DNA from 2 places in the Streptomyces sp. NPDC057654 genome. Region 1 is predicted to be linked to the other one. Evidence: riboswitches for the same ligand, from Rfam matches in the RefSeq annotation. Region 1 holds a riboswitch; the other holds the start of a gene.
The links. A riboswitch is a leader RNA that binds a small molecule or an ion and turns the genes downstream of it on or off. The one in region 1 is predicted to bind cobalamin.

Region 1 (6,185 bases):
TCACCGCGATCATCGATATGCCGAGGATCATGTTGTTGCAGATCTTCGCGGCCTGTCCGGCGCCCGGTCCGCCGCAGTGCACGGCCTTCTTCCCCATGATCGCGAGGAGGGGTTCGGCCTCGGCGAACTCCGCCTCGCCGCCGCCCGCCATGAAGGTGAGCGTGCCGGCCTCCGCGCCGACCACTCCCCCGGAGACGGGGGCGTCCAGGGAGCGCGCCCCGGCGGCGGCCGCGGCCTCGTGGGCGGTGCGCGCGTCGGCCACGTCGATGGTGGAGCAGTCGATGAACAGCGTGCCCGGCCGGGCGGCGGCGAGCAGGTCCTCGGCCTGGTAGAGGCCGAGGACGTGGCGGCCCGCGGGCAGCATGGTGATCACCACGTCCGCGGTCGCCGCGGCGTCCGCCGCCGACGCGACCGTCTCGACGCCGGTTCCGGCGGCGGCGGTGAGCAGGCCGGGCATCAGGTCGTAGCCGAGGACCCGGTGGCCGGCCTTGGCGAGGTTCGCGGCCATGGGGCCGCCCATGTGGCCGAGGCCGATGAAGCCGATCGTGTGCTTGCCGTTCACCACGGCACCTCCTGCGGGGTTGCGGTCAGGTGGAGTTCGCCGCCGGCGGGCGGGGCGAAGTAGCGGGCCACGTCGGCGTCGGTGACGTCGGCGAGGGCGGCGGGCGCCCAGCGCGGGCTGCGGTCCTTGTCGACGACCTGCGCGCGGATGCCCTCGACCAGGTCGTGCGAGGCGAGCGCGGCGCAGGAGATCCGGTACTCCTGCTCCAGCACGCATTCCAGCGGGCCGAGGCGGGGCGCGGCGCGCAGGGCGGCGAGCGTGACCTTGAGGGCGGTGGGCGACTTGGTCGCCAGGGTGTCGGCGGCCTCGGCGGCGGCGCGTGCCCCGTGGCCGCGCAGCCGGGCGGTGATCTCCTCCATGGTGTCGGCGGCGTAGCAGGCGTCGATCCAGTCGCGGTGGCCGCTGAGTTCGCCGGGCGGGGGCTGTCGTACGTACGACTGGAGCGCGTCCCAGACCGGCCGCGTGGCGAGGTCGCCGAGCAGCCGGGGCAGGTCGTCGTGCGGGACGAAGTGGTCGGCGAGGCCGCACAGCAGGGCGTCTTCCGCGCCGATGTGCGCGCCGGTGAGCGCCAGGTGGGTGCCGAGTCCGCCTTCGGTGAGGGCCAGCAGGTAGGTGCCGCCGACGTCGGGTATGAAGCCGATGCCGGTCTCGGGCATGGCGACGCGGGAGCGTTCGGTGACGATGCGGACGCTGCCGTGGGCGGAGACGCCGACGCCGCCGCCCATGACGATGCCGTCCATCACGGCGACGTATGGCTTGGGGTAGCAGGCGATACGGGCGTTGAGCCGGTACTCGTCGCGCCAGAAGGCGGCGGAGGCGGTGCCTCCGGCGCGGGCGTCCTCGTGGATGGAGCGGATGTCGCCGCCCGCGCACAGGCCGCGCTCCCCCGCGCCGGTGATGATCACGGTCTGCACGGCCGGGTCACTCGCCCAGCCGGTGAGCGCCGTATCGATGCGCCGGACCATGTCGTGGGTGAGGGCGTTGAGGGCGCCGGGCCGGTTGAGGGTGAGGTAGGCGGCGCGGCCTTCGGTACGGAGCAGTACGGGCTCGTCGGCGGTCACCGGAACGCCTCCGTCAGGCCGCGGGCCACGATGACGCGCATGATCTCGTTGGTTCCTTCCAGGATCTGGTGGACGCGGAGGTCGCGGACGATCTTCTCGATGCCGTATTCGGTGAGGTAGCCGTAGCCGCCGTGCAGTTGGAGGGAGCGGTCGGCGACGGAGTAGCCGGTGTCGGTGGCGAAGCGCTTGGCCATCGCGCACAGCTGCGGCGCGGCGGGATCGCCGCGGTCCAGGACCTGGGCGGCCTGGTGGACCAGGGCGCGGGCGGCGGTGAGTTCGGTGGCCATGTCGGCGAGGCGGAACTGGAGGGCCTGCGCGTCGAGCAGCCGGGAGCCGAACGCCTGGCGGTCGGCGAGATGCCCGAGGCTCTTGTTGAGGGCGCTGCGCGCGCCGCCGAGGGAGCAGGCCGCGATGCCGAGCCGGCCGCCGTCGAGGCCGCTCATGGCGATGCGGAAGCCGTTCCCCGGCCGTCCCAGCAGCCGGTCGGCGGGGATGCGGACGCCGTCCAGGACGACTTGGCGGGTGGGCTGGGCGTTCCAGCCCATCTTCTTCTCGTTGGGCCCGAAGGAGAGGCCGGGGTCGTCCCGTTCGACGACGAAGGCGGAGATGCCGCGGGGGCCGTCCCCGTCGGTGCGGGCCATGACGATGTACACCTGGGCCGCTCCCGCGCCGGAGATGAACTGCTTCACTCCGTCGAGTACGTAGCAGTCGCCGTCGCGGACGGCCCGGGTGCGCAGGGCCCCGGCGTCCGATCCGGCGCCCGGCTCGGTGAGGCAGTAGCTGCCGAGGTCGTCCATGGCGCAGAGGCGGGGCAGCCACCGCGCGCGCTGCTGCGCGTCGCCGTGGCGGTCGATCATCCAGGCGACCATGTTGTGGATGGAGACGTACCCGGCGATGGACGGGCAGCCGGAGGCGAGGGCTTCGAGGATGAGGACGCCGTCGGCGCGGCTGAGGCCGCTGCCGCCCGCGTTCTCCCGTACGTAGATGCCGCCGAGTCCGAGTCCGGCGGCCTTGCGCAGCACGTCGAGCGGGAAGTGCTTGTCCTGGTCCCACTGGACGGCGCGGGGCGCGAGGTGGTCCTCCGCGAAGTCCAGGGTGGCTTCGACGAGGGCCTGTTGGTCTTCGGTGAGCAGGGTCGCGGTCATGGCGCTCATCCCATGGTGGGGAGGGTGAAGCTCGCGCCTTCCTTGGCGCCCGAGGGCCAGCGCGAGGTGACGGTCTTGGTGCGGGTGTAGAAGCGGATGGCGTCGGGGCCGTGCTGGCCCAGGTCGCCGAAACCGGACCGCTTCCAGCCGCCGAAGGTGTGGTAGGCGACGGGGACCGGGATGGGCACGTTGACGCCGATCATGCCGGTGTTCACGCGGCGGGTGAAGTCGCGGGCGGTGTCGCCGTCCCGGGTGAAGATGGCGACGCCGTTGCCGTACGGGTGCTCGCTGGGCAGCCGCAGGGCCTCCTCGTAGTCGGCGGCGCGCACGACGCACAGGACGGGGCCGAAGATCTCCTCACGGTAGATCCGCATCCGCGGGGTGACCCGGTCGAAGAGGGACGCGCCCGCGAAGAACCCGTTCTCGTGGCCGGGCAGGGTGAAGCCCCGGCCGTCGGCGACGAGTTCGGCGCCCTCGTTCACGCCGATGTCGACATAGCGGCGGACCCGGTCGAACGCGTCCCGGCTCACCAGGGGTCCGAAGTCGGCTTCCGGGTCGTCGCTGCGGCCGATGCGGAGCGTGCCGACGCGTTCCTTGAGGGCCGCGACCAGCCGGTCGGCCGTCTCCTCGCCGACGGGCACGGCCACCGAGATCGCCATGCACCGCTCGCCCGCGGACCCGTATCCGGCGCCGATGAGCGCGTCGACCACCTGGTCGAGGTCGGCGTCCGGCATCACGATCATGTGGTTCTTGGCGCCGCCGAAGCACTGGGCGCGCTTGCCGTGGGCGGCGGCGGTGGCGTAAATGTGCGCGGCGATCGGGGTGGATCCGACGAAGCCGAGCGCGCCGACCCGCGGGTCCTCCAGGAGGGTGTCGACGGCTTCCTTGCCGCCGTTGACGACGTTCAGGACGCCGGGCGGCAGGCCCGCCTCCAGGAACAGTTCGGCCAGCCGCAGCGGTACCGACGGGTCGCGCTCGGACGGCTTGAGGATGAACGCGTTTCCGCAGGCCAGGGCTGGTGCTGCCTTCCACAGCGGGATCATCGCGGGGAAGTTGAAGGGGGTGATCCCGGCGGTCACGCCGATGGGGGCGCGCAGCGAGTGGACGTCGATGCCCGTGCCGGCGTTGTCCGTGAACTCGCCCTTGAGGAGGTGCGGGATGCCCGCGGCGAACTCGACGACTTCGAGGCCGCGCTGGATGTCGCCGTGCGCGTCGGCCACGGTCTTGCCGTGCTCGGACGACAGCAGCCGGGCGAGGGAGTCGCGCTCGCCCTCGACGAGCTGGAGGAAGCGCAGCAGGACGCGGGCGCGGCGCTGCGGGTTCCACTCGCCCCACTCCCGCTGTGCGGTGAGCGCGTCGGCGATGGCCGCCTCGGTGTCGGCGCGGCCCGCGAGGGGGACGCGGGCCTGGACCGTACCGGTGTTGGGGTCGTACACGTCGCCGTGGAGGCCGGACGTGCCGGCGGTGTGCTTGCCGCCGATGAAGTGCGTGAGTTCGCGGACCATGGGTGCCTGCTCTCGTCAGGGGAGATCCGGGGACGGCGCGGGGCCGCGGCGGCGGGCGCACGGGTGGGTGCGCCGCCGCGGCGGGCCGCGGGACAGTGAACGCCGGGCCGCCGGACGGACGTCGAAGGCCGCCGGGGCGCGAGGGTCTACGAGCGCGGGGTGGGCCGGTCGCGCTCCGCCGGGTCACCAGGGTCGTGGGTACGGACCGGTGCCATGCGTGTCTGCTCCATCCTCGTGGACAACACGGAACATCCCGCGGCCGGTATCCTGACTCCCGGATCCCCGCGCGCCGCCCGTCTTCCCGGCAGACCTCGCCAGTGACGTGTGGATGGCAGCACACTCCCCGGTCACAGTGGCGGGACCGTGCCGGATTCACACCGGCTTCCCCGCACCGCGGACCTTGTGCCCCGAAGATATAGTTGGACGTCCTAGTAAGTCCACCCCCTCCGGCGACCGCTCCCCGGCACGCCCCGTGTCCCACATCACGTTCCGGGATGTGAACAGCGGTGCCCAGAAAACCCCCTGGCCTCTAGGCTGACCCGTGCAGCTGGTTCGCCCTGCCCCCCAGGCAGGCGCGTCGCAAGAGGGAACCCGGTGGGAATCCGGGACTGCCCCGCAGCGGTGAGCGGGAACGACCGCCGTCATACGCACTGGATCCGGCCATGGGTCCGGGAAGCGACGGCCAGTAGGAATCTGCCCCGGCAGATGTGCCCGCGAGTCCGAAGACCTGCCCGTTGCCCGTACGCGACCGATGGCGTACGGAAATCCCGGTGGCCTCGTGGGCGGGTCGGCGTGCATATCAGGCGGGACACCGCGCGGCTGACGCGCGGACACCGGCCTGGTCCGTCACCCTTCGCGTCCGCGTCCCGCCGCCGGGATCTCAAGGAGTTTCTCGCGAAGGAGATTTCCGTGACAGCGAAGTCCGCAGCCGCGGCAGCACGGGCCACCGTGTATGGCTACCCCCGCCAGGGCGCGAACCGCGAACTGAAGAAGGCCGTCGAGGGCTACTGGAAGGGCCGCGTCACCGCCGACGCCCTCCGGGAGACCGCGGCCGGCCTGCGCCGCGCGAACTGGCGGCAGTTGGCCGACGCCGGCGTCCACGAGGTGCCGACCGGCGACTTCTCGTACTACGACCACGTCCTGGACACCAGTGTCATGGTCGGCGCCATCCCGGCCCGGCACCGCGCCGCCGTCGACGCCGACCCGCTCGACGGCTACTTCGCCATGGCGCGCGGCAACCAGGACGTGGCACCCCTTGAGATGACCAAGTGGTTCGACACCAACTACCACTACCTGGTGCCGGAGCTGGGTCCGGACACGGTCTTCGCCGCCGACTCCGCCAAACAGGCCGCCGAGCTGACCGAGGCCCGTACGCTCGGCCACACCGCGCGGCCCGTCCTCGTCGGCCCCGTCACCTATCTCCTGCTGGCCAAGCCCGCCCCCGGCGTCGCCGCCGACTTCGAACCGCTCACCCTCCTCGACCGGCTGCTCCCCGTGTACGCGGAGATCCTCGCCGACCTGCGCGCGGCGGGCGCCGAGTGGGTGCAGCTGGACGAGCCCGCCCTCGTCCAGGACCGCACCCCGGCCGAACTGAACGCCGCCGCCCGCGCCTACCGCGACCTGGGCGCCCTCACCGAGCGGCCGAAGCTCCTCGTCGCCTCCTACTTCGACCGGCTCGGCGACGCGCTGCCCGTCCTCGCCAAGGCCCCGGTGGACGGCCTCGCGCTCGACTTCACCGAGGCCGCCGCCGCCAACCTGGACGACCTCGCCGCCGTCGGCGGGCTGCCGGGCAAGCGCCTGGTCGCGGGCGTCGTCAACGGCCGCAACATCTGGATCAACGACTTCGAGAAGTCCCTGGCCACCCTCGCCACCCTGCTCGGCCTCGCCGACCGGGTGGACGTGGCCGCCTCCT
Region 2 (5,281 bases), on a different contig from region 1:
ACGTCCGGCTTCGTGGAGAGCCAGTACACGTTGCGGCTGACCTCCTTGCCCTTCGCGTCGGTGAGCTGGAGCTTGGCGAGATAGGTCCCCTCGATCCCCGGCACCCGTGCCGGGAGCTTCAGCGCGGTGGCCTTGCCGCCGTCGCCGGGCGCGGTCACCGCGGCCTCGCGCGCCAGCTTCCGCCGCCCGTCGGGGGTGTACAGGCTCACGCGCGCCGTGAGCCCGCTCGCGGCGGCGCGGCGCTGGTTGACCACGACCACAGACCGGTCGTCGTAGGAGTACTGGATGTGCAGCGGCTCCCCGGCCTTCTTCGCGCCGAAGTACGCGCCGCCCTGGTCCAGATAGCGGTCGAACAGCTGCCAGTGCAGCGACGTCCAGCCGCTGTTGAGCAGCCAGTAGATGAGACCCGTCGACGGCTTGGACGTGTCGCTCGCGTTGCGCCCGTACGCCTCGAACTCGGCCCGCACCGCCTCGTACTGGGCGAGCTGTGCCTTGCGGACGTAGTCGTCGAGGCTCTTGGGCGCGCCGTAGCGGCCGGCGAGCGCGTTCCCGTACAGCTTGAGATCGCCGAACGTGTGCGACGGCGAGCGGTGGTACTGCCGCGCGGACGGGTCCTTCCAGAGCGTGCGCAGCTCGGCGGGGGACAGCATCCGCTTGAGGGTGTCGAGGGTGGGGATGGACGGACCGGCGCTCGTCTCGGAGTTGAAGCCCGTGGCGCCGCCCTCCCGCTTGGCGTACCAGTAGTCCGGCGGGACCCAGTCGTAGGGGCCGGTCATCTTCAGGCCGGACGCGCCCAGGACGGGCGAGGACCGCTTGGAGGCGGAGGAGACGACGGGATTGGGCCAGTCCGCCGCCTTCAGGGCGTCGAGATAGTCCCGCTCGGTGCGCGCGCCGGGCGCGAAGTCGGAGCCGATGAGGAAGGAGATCACGCTCGGGTGGCCGCGGAGCCGGGCGGCCTCGGCGGCCATGGACGCCTTGGCTATGGGGTGGTCGGCCTCGGTCCACTTCTCGCCGGACTCGTCGCCGTTGTTGTCGCCCTCCCACTTGTCGCAGCACTCCCAGCCGGGGAGCACCAGGATGCCCATCCGGTCGGTCAGCGCGAAGAACTCGTCCGGCTCGATATGACCTTCCAGCCGTACGGTGTTGAGGCCGAGGTCGCGTACGTACTCCAGCCGGTCCGCCACATAGCGGCGGTCCCAGCGCAGGAAGATGTCCGAGAGCCAGCCGCCGCCCTTGATGAGCAGCGGCCGCCCGTTGACGGAGTACCGGCGCGCCCCAGACGGGTCGAGCGGGGCCTTGACGTCGCGGACGCCGAACTCGTCGTGCGCCGTGTCGGAGGCCCTGCCGTCCACGCTCGCGGTGAGGTCGAGCCCGTACAGCGGCTGACCGCCCATCCCGGCCGGCCACCACACCTTCGGATGGGACAGCCGCAGCCCGGGGGTGTCGGCGGGGCCGAAGGAGACCGTCCTGCTCTCGTGCGCGGCCAGTCGCACGCGCTTGCTGAACCGGACCGGCCCGATGGCGCCGGAGACGGTCGCGGTCACCGGGGCGGCCGTCTCATTGCGCGCGGCGGCCTTGACGGTGAGGTCGGCCCAGTCCATGGCGGGCAGCGCGAGACCGGTCGTCACATGCGCGTCGCGCAGCGCGACGGGCCCGCCCCGGCGCACCAGGACATCGCGGACCAGACCCATGTTCGCGTCGGGCGGCGGCTGCTGCCAGTCGACCCAGCCCATCGTCAGGTGCTTGTTCGGATCGTTGGGACGGACCTTCAGCGCAACGGAGTTGACGCCCTTTCGGATCAGCGGCGTGACATCGAGCTCATGCCGGGTGTACGCGCCGGCGACCTGGTCCGCGCCCGCGACGCGCTTGCCGTTCACATAGACGTCGGCCGCCGAGAGCACGCCGCTGAAGTCGAGATACGTGCGCGCCGAGGCGTCGGCGGAGTTCGCGACGGTAAAATCCGATCGGTACCACCAGGGGACGGAGAAGTCCTTCGCGGGGATCTTCTTCATGTTGGTGGAGTAGAAGGGATCGTCGGGGTACGTGCCGTCGGCGAGCAGCGCGGCGAGCACGGTGGAGCGGGCGGCCGCCGGATGCCAGCCCCTGGTGTCGTAACCGGGGGTGGAGACGGTCTCGGCGCTGTCGGCGACGTCGGCCGAGGACTGGATCGCGAACCCCGAGAGCGGCGTCGCGGCCCCCGCTTCCGGCGCGGCCCGCGTGACGGGGGCGCTCGGCGGGGCGGCGGGGCGCGGCTGGGGGGCGGTGGCGCGCGCGGGGAGGGCGACGGCGGGAAGGGCGAGGCTCAGCAGCAGGCCGGTGACGGCGATGGGCGCGACGGGGCGGAGGGACACAGGGGGTACCTCTCGGACGGCTGAGGCGACATGAGTCGGCGCGGGGAGTGGCGGAAGCGGCTCAGGCGGTTCAATTCACCTTTCACAAATGGAAGTTAAGAAAGTTAAGAAACCTTCCTATTGGGTGGGGCAGGACGCTAAGGACTCGTAACGTTCATGTCAATGACCTGGACGGAGTCCGGCCGGATGACTGGGTGAGGGGACGCTGTGCGCGGAGGACGAGTGGCCGTCGTGGGCGGCAGCATCGCCGGCTGTGCCGCGGCGCTGGCCGCCGTACGGGCCGGGGCCGCGGAAGTCGTGGTGTACGAACGGGCCGCCCGGCGGCTCCAGGACCGGGGCGTGGGGCTCGCCATCCAGCAGGACCGGTACGCCGAACTGGAAGCGGCCGGATACGTCGACGCCCGCATGCCCTGGGTGCGGCTCGCCCGGCGCGTCTGGCTGCTCGGCGACACGGACGCGCGCGGCGGCCGGGAGTTCGGGGTGCTGCCCTTCCCGTTCCGCTCCTACAACTGGGGTTCTCTGTGGACGGAGTTGCGCGCCCGCGTCCCCGAGAAGGTCGCCTACCACTCCGGCGCCGCCGTCGAATCCGTGACCCCGGACGCCGGTCGCGGTCCGGGGCCGCGCGGTCCGGGGCCGCGCGGCGCGGTGCTGCGCCTCGCGGGCGGTGCCGAGGAGCGGTTCGACCTCGTGATCGGCGCGGACGGTTACCGCTCGGTCGTACGGGCCGCGATGTACCCCGACATCGCGCCCCGGTACGCCGGGTACCTCGCCTGGCGCGGCTCGCTGCCCGCCGAGCGGCTGCCGGGCCCCCGCGAGACCTGGGCCGAACAGGACGCCGCCACCGTCGCGTTCCCCGAGGGCCACATGATCGCGTACCGCATTCCGGGCCCGTACGGCCGCGGCGCCTCCGTCAACTGGGTGTTCTACGCGGTGCCCCCGGACGTACCGGGCCTGCGGCTCGACGACCCGACCGTACCGCCGCCGCGCACGGTGACGGCAGAGTTGATGGAGCATCAGGAAAAGGTGGTGGCACGTCACTTCCCGCCGTACTGGCGGGAGGTCATCGAGCGCACCCGCCCGCGGGACACCCTGGTGCAGCCCATCTTCGACCTCGCCGTGCCGCACTTCGCCAAGGGCCGGCTCGTCCTCCTCGGGGACTCCGCCGCCATCGCCCGCCCGCACACCGGCAGCGGCGCGGTCAAGGCGCTCCAGGACGCCACGGTGCTGGAGCGCGCCCTGCGCTCCGCAGAGGACTGCGACGCGGGGCTGGCCGCGTACGACGCCGAGCGCGCGCCGATCGGCCGCGCGGTGCTGGAGCTCGGCAGGCGGCTCGGCCGGGCGCAGGTGCTGTCCGTACCCGACTGGGCGGCCATGGACCAGCGGTCCACCGAGGAGTGGTGGCGCGCGGCCTCGGAGGGCGAGAAGGGGTTCGGCGGCCATGCCCTGGGTGGATGATCACATCCGTTCACCACTGGTCAGAGCCGCCGAAACCGTTAAAGTAGCCGGGCCGTGGTGTTCGGGAAGACCGGTGAGGGGTCCTTGTGGCCCTATTCCGGAGCGGCCCTCGCCACTGTGATCGGGGGGTCCTCAGCCCGTTCCGTACGCGCTTCGGCGGGCGTACGGAGCCACTGGCCGCAGCCTGCGGCCGGGAAGGCAGGGAGGAGAACAGCGCGAGCTGAACCCGTAAGCCAGGAGACCGGCCACGGCATCTCACGAAATGATCCACGAGGTGCTGGAGCGTGACTTACGGATGGCCCTGCCCACCGATACCCCCACTGGTTCCCCCGATTCCCCCGCCGGCCCCGGCTCCCCGGCCGCCGCGCCCGCGTTCCGCTGGCAGCGGCAGGACACCCTGCGCACCGCCGGCCTGCTGGCCGTCATAGCCGCGCTGCACGTCGTCGCCTTCGGCGTGCTCTTCCTGCTCGTCGTGCCCAGCCACTACACGGTCGGCTCGCAGGTCTTCGGCGTCGGCCTCGGCATCACCGCCTACACCCTCGGCATGCGGCACGCCTTCGACGCCGACCACATCGCCGCCATCGACAACACCACCCGCAAGCTGATGGCCGACGGCAAGCGTCCGGTCTCCGTCGGCTTCTGGTTCGCCCTCGGCCACTCCAGCGTCGTGGTCGCCATGGCCGCGCTCGTCGCGGGCGGCGCCCACCTCGCCGGCACGCTGATCAACGAGGACTCCGCCGCCCACCAGACGCTCGGCGTCGTCGGCACGACCGTCTCCGGGACCTTCCTCTACCTCATCGCCGCGCTCAACCTGGTGGCCCTCGCGGGCATCTGGAAGGTCTTCCGCTCCATGCGCGCGGGCCGCTTCGACGAGGCCGAGCTGGAGGAGCACCTGGACTCGCGCGGCTTCATGAACCGGGTGCTCGGCCGGTTCACCCGCTCCATCACCCGCCCCGGCCAGATGTATCCGCTCGGCTTCCTCTTCGGACTCGGCTTCGACACCGCGACCGAGGTCACGCTGATGGTGATGGCGGGCAGCGGCGCCGCGGCCGGGCTGCCCTGGTACGCCATCATGTGCCTGCCGCTGCTCTTCGCGGCGGGGATGAGCCTCTTCGACACGCTCGACGGCACGTTCATGAACTTCACGTACCAGTGGGCGTTCTCCAACCCGGTCCGCAAGGTCTACTACAACCTCACCATCACCGGCCTGTCGATCGCCGTGGCCTTCCTCATCGGCACGATCGAGCTGGTGAGCGTCCTGCGCGAGAAGCTGGCCATGGACGACGCGGTCACCGGCTGGATCTCCGGACTCGACCTCGACAACGTCGGCTTCGTCATCGTCGGGCTCTTCGTGGTGGTCTGGGCGATGGCCCTCGCGTACTGGCGGTTCGGGAAGGTCGAGCAGCGCTGGGCGGCCCGGACGGCGCCGGAGGGCTGACCCGGCCGACGGATGGTGACGAGGGGGCGGCGTGGCC

Region 2: it holds a riboswitch for cobalamin, as region 1 does, so the genes downstream of both, ACFU99_RS16880 (HoxN/HupN/NixA family nickel/cobalt transporter) here and ACFU99_RS27395 (CoA-acylating methylmalonate-semialdehyde dehydrogenase) in region 1, are expected to answer to the same signal.

Annotation. Positions count from the first base shown of each region.
Region 1 covers NZ_JBHVHQ010000449.1:415-6,599, forward strand. Annotated here, with positions in the region: gene mmsB (3-hydroxyisobutyrate dehydrogenase) at 1-562, opposite strand, end outside; gene ACFU99_RS27385 (enoyl-CoA hydratase/isomerase family protein) at 559-1,623, opposite strand; gene ACFU99_RS27390 (acyl-CoA dehydrogenase family protein) at 1,620-2,768, opposite strand; gene ACFU99_RS27395 (CoA-acylating methylmalonate-semialdehyde dehydrogenase) at 2,774-4,273, opposite strand; cobalamin riboswitch at 4,513-4,698, opposite strand; cobalamin riboswitch at 4,805-5,023, shown strand; partial or broken gene ACFU99_RS27400 (5-methyltetrahydropteroyltriglutamate--homocysteine S-methyltransferase) at 5,183-6,185, shown strand, end outside.
Region 2 covers NZ_JBHVHQ010000190.1:6,418-11,698, forward strand. Annotated here, with positions in the region: gene ACFU99_RS16870 (sugar-binding domain-containing protein) at 1-2,351, opposite strand, end outside; gene ACFU99_RS16875 (FAD-dependent monooxygenase) at 2,559-3,806, shown strand; cobalamin riboswitch at 3,845-4,071, shown strand; gene ACFU99_RS16880 (HoxN/HupN/NixA family nickel/cobalt transporter) at 4,069-5,244, shown strand.